One region of the Bacillus paramobilis genome, then DNA from elsewhere that is predicted to be linked to it. Evidence: riboswitches for the same ligand, from Rfam matches in the RefSeq annotation. Region 1 holds a riboswitch; the other holds the start of a gene.
What was found. A riboswitch is a leader RNA that binds a small molecule or an ion and turns the genes downstream of it on or off. The one in region 1 is predicted to bind lysine.

Region 1 (5,208 bases):
TGGCAAGGGGAAATGAAGCTAGAAAAGTTATCGGATCTGTAGATACGAGTGAGTTTCCTGTTTCACTCGCAGCAACAATCGGCTTTTTCATTTCACTTGGCTGGGAACAAGTAAGTTGGGTTTGGGTATTTTCTCTCATGCTTGGTGGCATCGTTGCAGCACCAATCGCTGCATGGTTAGTACGCATCGTTCCTTCTCATTTACTTGGCGTATTAGTTGGGGGCCTTATAATCTTTACAAACATTCGTACACTGCTTACTACATTTAAAGTGGATCCAACTATTATTTCACTTTCTTACGTAGCAGTTGGTCTTGTCGTTATTATTTCTATTTTCATTGCTGTTCGTAATCATTCCAAGCGTTCTAACGCACCGACAGCCGGATATCCGAATGATCAAAAACAAATGCTACCATAACGATAAAAATACCGCCTGATATACTTCGGGCGGTATTTTTTATTTTTCTATTTTCCAATTAATCATCGTTTCTGTATTGCTAATTCTCTTCATATGTAATTTCTCTAATACACGAATCGAGCTTTCATTTTCAAGAAGTGTCTCCGCGATAATCATTTCTACCTCTCCTGTTTGAAAAGCCCAATTTATTAGTTCACTTACAGCTTCTGTCGCATATCCTTTATTCCAATATTTCTCAATAAATCCGTAACCAATTTCTACTGTATGTTCCTCATTTGGTTTCCCTTTAAACCCTATATCACCTAGAACGATGTCATCTTCTTTTCGAATGACATACCACGCGCCCCAAGGTAATAAAGCCGCATCTTGTTTTACATTTTCTACATGTCCTACAATATGTGGACCACTATTATATCCTTGCTCGTTAGCAACGTGAATACGCTCTTCTGTACACGGCACTATATAGAGCCTTTCTGTTTCTAATTTCATATTGATTTCCCCTTTTCAATTAAACAATACCTCAATTTTACCAGAAATAAAGAGAATATTCATTCTATTCATCAGATTTATACTTATTCTTTGAAACGAATTTAAGGAATAATCCTCTTTTGTTAGTTATGTCGAATTATATTTTCTGAATTTTCTTTTAATTTTAAAGGGTTTTTCAATATTTTTTGCGAAACATTTGTATAACAATTTGTTTCTTTATTTTTTGTTACATAACAGTAGGTTCGGGTGGAGTTTTGCAAGCGTTTCCTATACAATAACCGATATTTTTTGACTTTTCCTAACAAAATATCTTGCAATATATTCAGAAAGTCATTACAATTGCCATATATTAAAAATCTTAGCAATATATCAAATCCTCATCAATCCGATGAGGTAGAGGTTGCGACTTTTATGAGTAAAACGGACGAGACACAGAGAATGTCACCGACTCCGTTTGAAAGGAAAAGTTGCCGAAGTTTATATTTCTTCTCTGGAAATATGAGCTGGGGCTGTCTCCGAAAGGAACAGAACTGTCACGTTTACAAAATTACCGTGTAAACGTGGGGTGCTATCTTAACGGAAGGGTATGATGGGGTGGTTATTTGTGAAACGTTCCGCCAAATTCCTTTGGCGGTTTTTTGTATTTTTCTCCCCCGTTCCTTCCTATCTTACAAGAAAAGGAGTGTTGAACATGAATAGCGCAACAAATCAAACTACCTCTGAAACACAAACTACAAATGGAAAAGGTGAATTAAAACGTAGTTTAAAATCAAGGCACCTTACAATGATTTCTCTCGGTGGTACAATTGGTACCGGACTATTTCTTGCCAGCGGTGGTGTCATCCATTCAGCTGGTCCTGGCGGTGCACTAGTCGCATACGCTGCAATTGGAATTATGGTTTATTTCTTAATGACAAGCTTAGCTGAACTCGCAGCTTACATGCCTGTTACCGGATCTTTTAGCACATATGCAACAAAATTTGTTGATCCGTCCCTTGGCTTTGCACTTGGATGGAACTATTGGTATAACTGGGCCATTACAATTGCTGCTGAACTCGCTGCTGTAACATTAATTATGAAATTTTGGTTCCCAGATACCCCTTCCCTCATTTGGAGCGGATTATGTTTAGCTATTATTTTCCTTTTAAACTATTTATCTGTTAAAGGGTTTGGTGAATCTGAATATTGGTTTGCACTTATTAAAGTAGTTACTATTATTATCTTTTTAATTGTCGGCTTCATGATGATTTTTGGAATTATGGGTGGCGAAACTGTTGGCTTCAAAAACTTCACTGTTGCAGATGCACCATTTAATGGCGGTATCATGGCAATTATCGGTGTATTTATGGCAGCTGGTTTCTCATTCCAAGGTACTGAATTATTAGGAGTTGCTGCTGGTGAAACATCTGATCCAGAGCGTAATATTCCGAAAGCGATTCGTTCTATCTTTTGGCGTATTCTTTTATTCTATATTCTTGCGATTCTCGTTATCGGTTTATTAATTCCTTATACAACAGAAAGCCTTGCTGCAAGTGATGTAACAGTAAGTCCATTTACACTTATTTTTGAAAAAGCTGGCGTTGCTTTTGCTGCTTCTGTTATGAACGCTGTTATTTTAACGGCAGTACTATCTGCTGGTAACTCTGGAATGTATGCATCAACTCGTATGCTTTGGGACTTAGCTCGCCAAGGAAAAGCACCAAAATTCTTAGGCAAATTAGACAGCCGCGGTGTACCTGTTAACGCATTAATCGTAACGTCAATTGTTGGTAGTATCGCTTTCATTGCTTCTTTATTCGGTGACGGCGTTGTATACATTTGGTTATTAAATGCATCTGGAATGTCTGGCTTTATCGCATGGGTCGGAATTGCAATTAGTCATTACCGTTTCCGTAAAGCATATATCGCACAAGGAAAAGATTTAAAAGACTTACCATATAGAGCAAAATGGTTCCCGTTCGGTCCAATTTTCGCATTTGCACTTTGTGTCATCGTCATTTTAGGTCAAAACTACGGCGCATTTATGGGCGAAGCAATCGATTGGAACGGCGTACTCGTTTCTTACATCGGTTTACCACTCTTTTTAGTACTATGGTTAGGATATAAATTTACGAAAAAAACGAAAGTGATTCCACTTGATAAATGTGAACTAAAATAAAGTAAAACGAGCAAACAAATTTGTTTGCTCGTTTTTTATTCCGATGCTTCTCCCTTCCCTATTTCTCCTGTTTTTGCAATAATAAAGGAAATATACATAAAGGTTGGGATACCATGAACATTCGCATTACTGATGAAGCAAAAGCAGCTATACATAGATTAGAACGTGAAGACAAAAAGATCATTCGCATTAGAGGGACAATGACAAACTCTTGTAGTATTTTCGTTGATGTGGATTTAATTTGGGATACATATGATGCAGATGATGTTGTATATGAAGATGCAGACCTTATCGTACAAATGGATTCATTCACGAAAGACTACACTGGTGATACGGTGAAACTTGATTATAAGACGACAGGTTTTAGTATTACGACTCCGAGTGAGACTTTAGTTTATGGGTTGTCGATTAAAAAATAGAAATTGTTTTATCTTATCAATGAGGTGAAAAAATGGGTAAATATGTTCCGTTAAAATTTTTATTTAATGAAGAATTAGTAGAAAAAATGGCTGATTCTATTTGTAAACACGATCCTACTTTCTCTAAATGTATCTTTGTAGATTCTGTAACATGTAAAGTTGAAAATTTAGAGTTAAAGCAGCGTATAGAAGTAATAGCAGATGAATTACATACTGCATTACAAAAAGATTTTAATGGAGCAATACATACTTTACTGAAAACATTGGGACCAGAAAACACAACAGAAGTAGGTACATTTACAAACGGATATATGTACATGCCTATTGCAAAATACGTTGAAAAATATGGACTTAACCATTTCCAATCCTCTTTTCATGCCATGTATGAGATAACAAAAAGGAATACTGCTGAATATGCTATTCGTCCTTTTCTTGAAACATACCATGAAGACACACTAGACATATTACAACAGTGGCTTCATGACGAAAACAGCCACATTAGGAGATTAGTTTCCGAAGGTACAAGACCAAGACTTCCTTGGGCTAAAAAAATAGGAGCACTGAAAGGTGACTTTAAGAACAATTTACAACTTCTTGAACCATTAATGAATGATCCTTCTAAATATGTCCAAAAATCAGTAGCCAATCATATTAACGATATTACGAAAGAAGATAGAGAACTCGTTTTTCAATGGTTGCAGCAATTACGGGATAGCAAACTTCCGATTAACCCTTGGATTATAAAACATGGGTTAAGAACAGTGATAAAGAATGATACTTTACCAAAAGATTTTTCTTTTTGAGTATTTTAAACAAAAACGCTTATACTTCAAAAATGAAGCATAAGCGTTTCTTTCTTTTGAATAAAGCAATAACAAACGTAATTCCCCTCCTTCACTGAAAGGTCTATAGCATTATTTCGATGAAGCTAAACACTCATAAAATCTATTCCTATTCCATTTCTACTTGCTTCACATAATATTCCATCGCTTCATTAAGCCATTTTTGTTCATCTTCTGTGAAAGGCGAAGGTATCATATTTTCAAGTTCTTGCATATCCAGTTCTTCCACACTAGTATTAGCTAACTTTTGTATCAGATCCTCATTAAGAAATGAAAAAGACTCTTCTATATATTCCTTAACCATCTCTTGTACTTTCGAATCCTCGACTGGTTTACCATATAATTGTTTAACCTTTTTAGACAATTGAATAAACGTTTTATCCAAAGCAATTTTATCTTCTTCTCGTTTCTTTGATAATTCTTCCACGATATCCGTTAACTCATGACGTTTCATCCATTCTTTATGTGTATGTTCTGTATTCATACCGTAAATAAGACTAAATAATACTGTACTATCTATTTCACATTCCTCTTCGACTAACTTCATTACTCTTTTAATTGCTTGCATTGATTGCTCAATTTTTTCTTTTTCACTTTCTAACACTTGCAAATGGAGAGACAAACTTTCATTCAAATCAACATCAAAACTTGATTCGTGTAACAAATTAGCGACTTTATCTAGACTATAGCCTAGAAATTTTAAACTTAGAATTTTTTGTAAGGTTATAATATCTTGATACTTGTAAATGCGGTGCCGTGAGGAAGGATTCTTTTCAGGTTGTAATAACCCGATTTCATCATAATAGTGCAAAGTAGGAATTGGTATTCCCGTTTTTTCTGAGAATTCTCCGATAGAAAACTTTTTATCCTTTTTCATCTAAATC
Region 2 (5,208 bases), 1.2 Mb from region 1:
AAAGAGAGATTCCCATTATTTTTTGAAAAAGGTACGTTTGAAATTCAACGCGTTTGGGACCGAGACTTAGATAAACAAGTTGCTATGACAATTACGCATACATAAAAAAGCTTGGAATCTCTCCAAGCTTTTCCTACTTCTCCTCTATTTTCTTAATCTCATAATCAATTTCTAAAAACTTAACTCCAAGTATCCACATTCTATGATTAGCTTCTAATATGTGATCCGTGCTCTCTTTCATAATAAAAGTCTCTGCTAACGGTAAACGTATTGTAAAGAAACGAGTATGTAAATAAATACCCTCATCTCCCTTACCGTTTTCTCTTAGCTTACTAGTAATAATTAAATCATTACTCTTATTACATAATTTCAAAACCCCCGTCATATTCGAATATGATAAAGGTAATGCAATATTCATATATGTCTCGTTCCTATATGTATGCTTTGAGTAAAGAGCTACAAATATAGATTCTCCTGCTTCATTTTTTCTTAGCCAAGCCCTTACATTCTCTCTTCCATCCTTCGCATCTATTATCCCAATGATAGAGCCTTGCATCGTTTCCCACTTGCCGCCCATTCCTAAATGTATTTGTCCTACACGCTTACTCATTTTCTCATAACAAAATGCAACCGGGTGGAACCACCGAGCCCATTTAATATGCGATTGTAACTCATACTCTTTTGTATTTTCATAAAACCGAGTAATACTTAAAGGAATCTTCGCCATATCAAATGCCTCACTATGAAAATCATTCATATTATCAACTAAACCTTTGTATTCCTTGCTATCTATTAAATGTCTGTTATGTAAAAATGCTTCCCCAACTGTCGTATTTCCTCTTAACCTGCTCATTGGTTTCCCGTAATATTTATAATTCGAAGCACTCTTTTCAATCATCCAGCCGACAAATGCTGGTAACGCTACTCCAATTCCATTGACAACACCGTGAATCCAAACCATTTGAGCAATTGTAATCGTCAGTACATGTTTCAAATTCCCATATGAATATATAAGTGAAAACATAATTGTTACCATGAGTGTGCTAGACGATATGATCAGAAGAACCTTTGCACTGATAGCATTAAATTTCGTGCGCCAAACATAAATCCCATAACCATAAATCGCACATAAATATAGGAATACTGCAAAAAATTCAAATACTCTTGAGTACGTAATTCCTATTGCAACTGTCATAGGTGAAATGACGATGATAAACATAATAGCATCATATACTTTACTTCTCTTTTCTCTTTTTCTCCCAATTAAACCGACTGATAATGGCAATAGAAATGCTGAATAATGAAAGTGTGCAGCTGTGAGTAACACAATGTCAGAACTAAAATGCATAATGGAAAGTTTTGCTACTGAAGCAAAAAACCAGAAACCACCTAAAAACAAATACATAAACGCACTATCGATAGCCGTCTCTTCTAACGGTTTCCATCCTCTTTCTAGTAATCTACTTACACCAAATAACGCAACAATTCCTGTATATACAAACCAAAGTAAAGCAAAGAAATAGTGATTTGTTACGAAAGCTAGCGTTGCACTAATTGCTGCGATTGGATATAACAGCGATACCAGTTTATAAAAGAATACATATGATCCATTTCTTGTTTTCTTATCAATGATGCAAAATGACATCGGTATAAATAACAAAATAGATAATAATATAATTGCTTCAACTGGGTTTACATTTGTCCACTCACATATTAGAAAAACAATATAACAAGCAAGCCCAACTATTATATTTTTCATATCATTTATTTCCTCTCCACAAATGTTCCCTTATATGAAAATAATGAACCGATTAACGGATTGCGTACTTGTACATGAATTCGAAAGCATTGTTGCGTTTCATCATAACTTTCTACAATTTTTGCTTCGCCATACAAAAACTTTGGTAACGGAATTTTTCTTCCAAACATATAAAACCATTGTTTCTTTGAAGAAATATGCATTGCCCCCATCTCATCAATATGAAAATTCAATGTAGAAACAAGTAAGTGCGGTTCACCAAAACAATCTACAATTTCATTATTCTCTCCATCCAACTGCATAACGGCATTAAAATATCTTTTCTTATTATGGAAATAAAAAGTACGATTCCACCTTACTAGTTCATTTCCATGTTCATCTCGCTCAGCGGTATTATGTATTGTAAATGGCACTTCCTTCCCCCGCTCAGAGAAAAACATTCTAAACTTCGATGCAATTTTTAATATTAATTTTACGAAAAAAGAACCACCGTAAATTTCATCCATTTCTCCTTCTCCAGTAAAGCTATTTTCTTCCGTGATCTCATAGCGTTTCTGTAATTTCGGATGAAGTTTTTTATAAGAACCCCCTAATAGTCTTTCATACATATTAGCCATACATTATTCCTTTCTCTTCCTCTTGCAATTTTTTGCACTCGGTAAATCAGAACTATTTATATAACCGACAATCGATAACCCCATAAGTAGAACGTTTAATGTAATTGGATTAAACGGCTCTGTAAAGCTTACGATATTCGTAAAACCCGCCGCTATCGTTAAGGCTATTAACATAAAAATATGTACGATAAATACTTTTCGTTTTGGAAATGGCAACAGCCATAGGACACCAAAAATAATTTCTAGCAATCCAATTATTTTAACTAGAAAAATACTATGTGCAGTTGAACCAATTGTCACAGACAACATTTTTACTTCTTCTGAATGAGTAAACACTAGTTTCGGCACTATCCCTTGATACATCCATACAAAGGCAATTAATAAACACACGAGCCAATATGTCATTGTTCTTCTAATTAGTAATCTAGGATGAAGTCCCTTTTCTAACCATAACTTTAAAGCATCAAAACTCCAAGCAGTCGCCCAACCTAATAACGGCCGAAACATATAGAAATCTATTACATTCCCTATACGACCAAACCTCGTATCATAATCATATTGTGTCTCAAAATGAATGTGTTCTTTACGGGGGGTATACTTCCAATAACCACGCCCTATTTGAATAAGTGATAATTGATTGTCTGTCCAAAATTTTAAAGAAGAAATACGTTCACCTATTTCTTTTCTTATTTCACCTATCGATTCCCCTTCACCAGCTATTTCAAGTCCAAATCCAATTTTTGTTTTATATAAAAACTTCTGTGGTTCTCCTTCTTTTTTCTCTAAATATGAAATTTCCGTAAAACGAGCATCCCATTCTGTATGTATATCTGGTTCTTGCGTATATTCCCATAATTTCTCCATTGTCGTTTTCATTTCTGCCGAAACATAAATAGGCTTTTTCCCCTTCATTCTTCCACCTCCAGTGCACTATAAATTTAATGTACATGCTATGAATTTATTTTGCTACACTTTTCACAAACTCCTTTAAGAAAAGAAAGAATTTTTAAAATTTATACAAAACACTTGATTCCCCGAAAAATTTAAATTATTATAAAACAAATGTTACCAACAACTTTATAAATCAAACACTCTCGCCTAAAACGTGAGATAGAGGTTGCGATACTTATGATTATTCTAATGGAGACACAGAGATGTCTATGAAATTAGATGAAAGGAAGTATTGCCGAAATCGATAATTTTCTCTGCATTTATCGATTGGGGCTGTTTTCGAATAGAAACAGAACTGTCATATGTACAGAAGTGTATGTATGAAGAGCTATCTACAAAAAAGAGATATCATTTTTATGATATTCCTTTTTTGGCGGTTTTTTTATTAGCTCCGTTTTCTGTTTCCCTTTTCCTGTAACAGCACCATCCTCACTTATTTGAGATGGTGTTTTTTGTTTTTTCTGGTAACTACAGGAATGTTGGGATTTATATATGTCCTAATCTATTCTTAAAAATGGATGAAAGAAGGAATTCGTAATGGAAACGATTGTACAAAAATTTGGTGGCACTTCTGTCGGAAGTGCTGAGCGTATTCAACATGTAGCAAATTTAATTATTGAAGAATATGAACGAGGACATGGTATCGTCTCTGTCGTTTCGGCAATGGGAAAAAGTACAGATGAACTTGTCGCACTTGCTAACGCTATTACAGAAAATCCAAGTAAACGTGAAATGGATATGCTTCTATCTACAGGAGAACAAGTAACTATTTCATTATTAACGATGGCACTACAAGCAAAAGGTTATAACGCAATTTCATTAACAGGATGGCAAGCTGGTATTACGACAGAATCTGTACATAGCAGTGCACGGATTACTGACATTCATACAGATCGAATTCAGTCTTATCTTACTGAAGGCACGATTGTTATTGTAGCTGGCTTCCAAGGAATCAGTGAAAACCATGAAATTACAACGCTTGGCCGCGGTGGTTCTGATACAACTGCTGTTGCATTAGCTGCTGCACTGAAAGCAAAAAAATGCGATATTTACACGGATGTGACCGGTGTTTATTCGACGGACCCACGAGTTGTAAAAGATGCTTATAAATTAGATGAAATTTCTTATGATGAAATGTTAGAACTAGCGAATCTCGGTGCTGGTGTATTACACCCTCGTGCTGTTGAATTTGCTAAAAATCATAATGTCATGTTAGAAGTTCGCTCAAGTATGGAACAAGAAAATGGAACAATTGTAAAAGGAGAATGTAACATGGAACAACAATCAATCGTTAAAGGTATTGCATTTGAAGATAATATTACACGCGTCACAATGAAAGGTTTGGAACAAGGTGCACTTTCAACAGTTTTCTCTACATTAGCAGCGGCACATATTAATGTAGATATCATCATTCAAAGTATTACAAATGAAGGAACTGTTCATCTCTCCTTCTCAATCCATTCTAATGATTTAAAAGAAACATTAGAGGTATTAGAACAACATCAAGAAACATTACAATATGAATCTGTAGAATATGAAAATCATTTAGCAAAAGTATCAATTGTAGGATCTGGTATGGTCTCTAATCCAGGTGTTGCTGCGAATATGTTCACTACTTTAAAAGAAGAAGATATTCATATTAAAATGGTAAGTACATCAGAAATTAAAGTATCAGTTGTTATTGACCGCCTTCATTTAGTAACAGGTGTCGAGGCACTGCATCAATCATTTATGGCGAAAATTGAGCCTTTAGTGCAGATGAGTTAATTTCCACCAGTAAAACTTAAAATAAATTATATAAATCTATTTCCTTCCTATATTAATAGAAATAGGATGGGAATATTTTGCGGGGAAGTCGAAGTTATATTATCGAATAGAAAC

Region 2: another riboswitch for lysine. It lies ahead of AABL52_RS18105 (aspartate kinase); the one in region 1 lies ahead of AABL52_RS12125 (amino acid permease).

Annotation. Positions count from the first base shown of each region.
Region 1 is NZ_CP151108.1:2,350,045-2,355,252, reverse strand. It holds gene AABL52_RS12135 (sulfite exporter TauE/SafE family protein) at 1-416, shown strand, start outside; gene AABL52_RS12130 (GNAT family N-acetyltransferase) at 456-905, opposite strand; lysine riboswitch at 1,292-1,484, shown strand; gene AABL52_RS12125 (amino acid permease) at 1,597-3,063, shown strand; gene AABL52_RS12120 (iron-sulfur cluster biosynthesis family protein) at 3,177-3,482, shown strand; gene AABL52_RS12115 (DNA alkylation repair protein) at 3,515-4,285, shown strand; gene AABL52_RS12110 (MerR family transcriptional regulator) at 4,434-5,201, opposite strand.
Region 2 is NZ_CP151108.1:3,553,431-3,558,638, forward strand. It holds gene AABL52_RS18085 (8-oxo-dGTP diphosphatase) at 1-105, shown strand, start outside; gene AABL52_RS18090 (YndJ family protein) at 134-1,759, opposite strand; gene AABL52_RS18095 (DUF4166 domain-containing protein) at 1,765-2,376, opposite strand; gene AABL52_RS18100 (DoxX-like family protein) at 2,380-3,288, opposite strand; lysine riboswitch at 3,480-3,666, shown strand; gene AABL52_RS18105 (aspartate kinase) at 3,865-5,094, shown strand.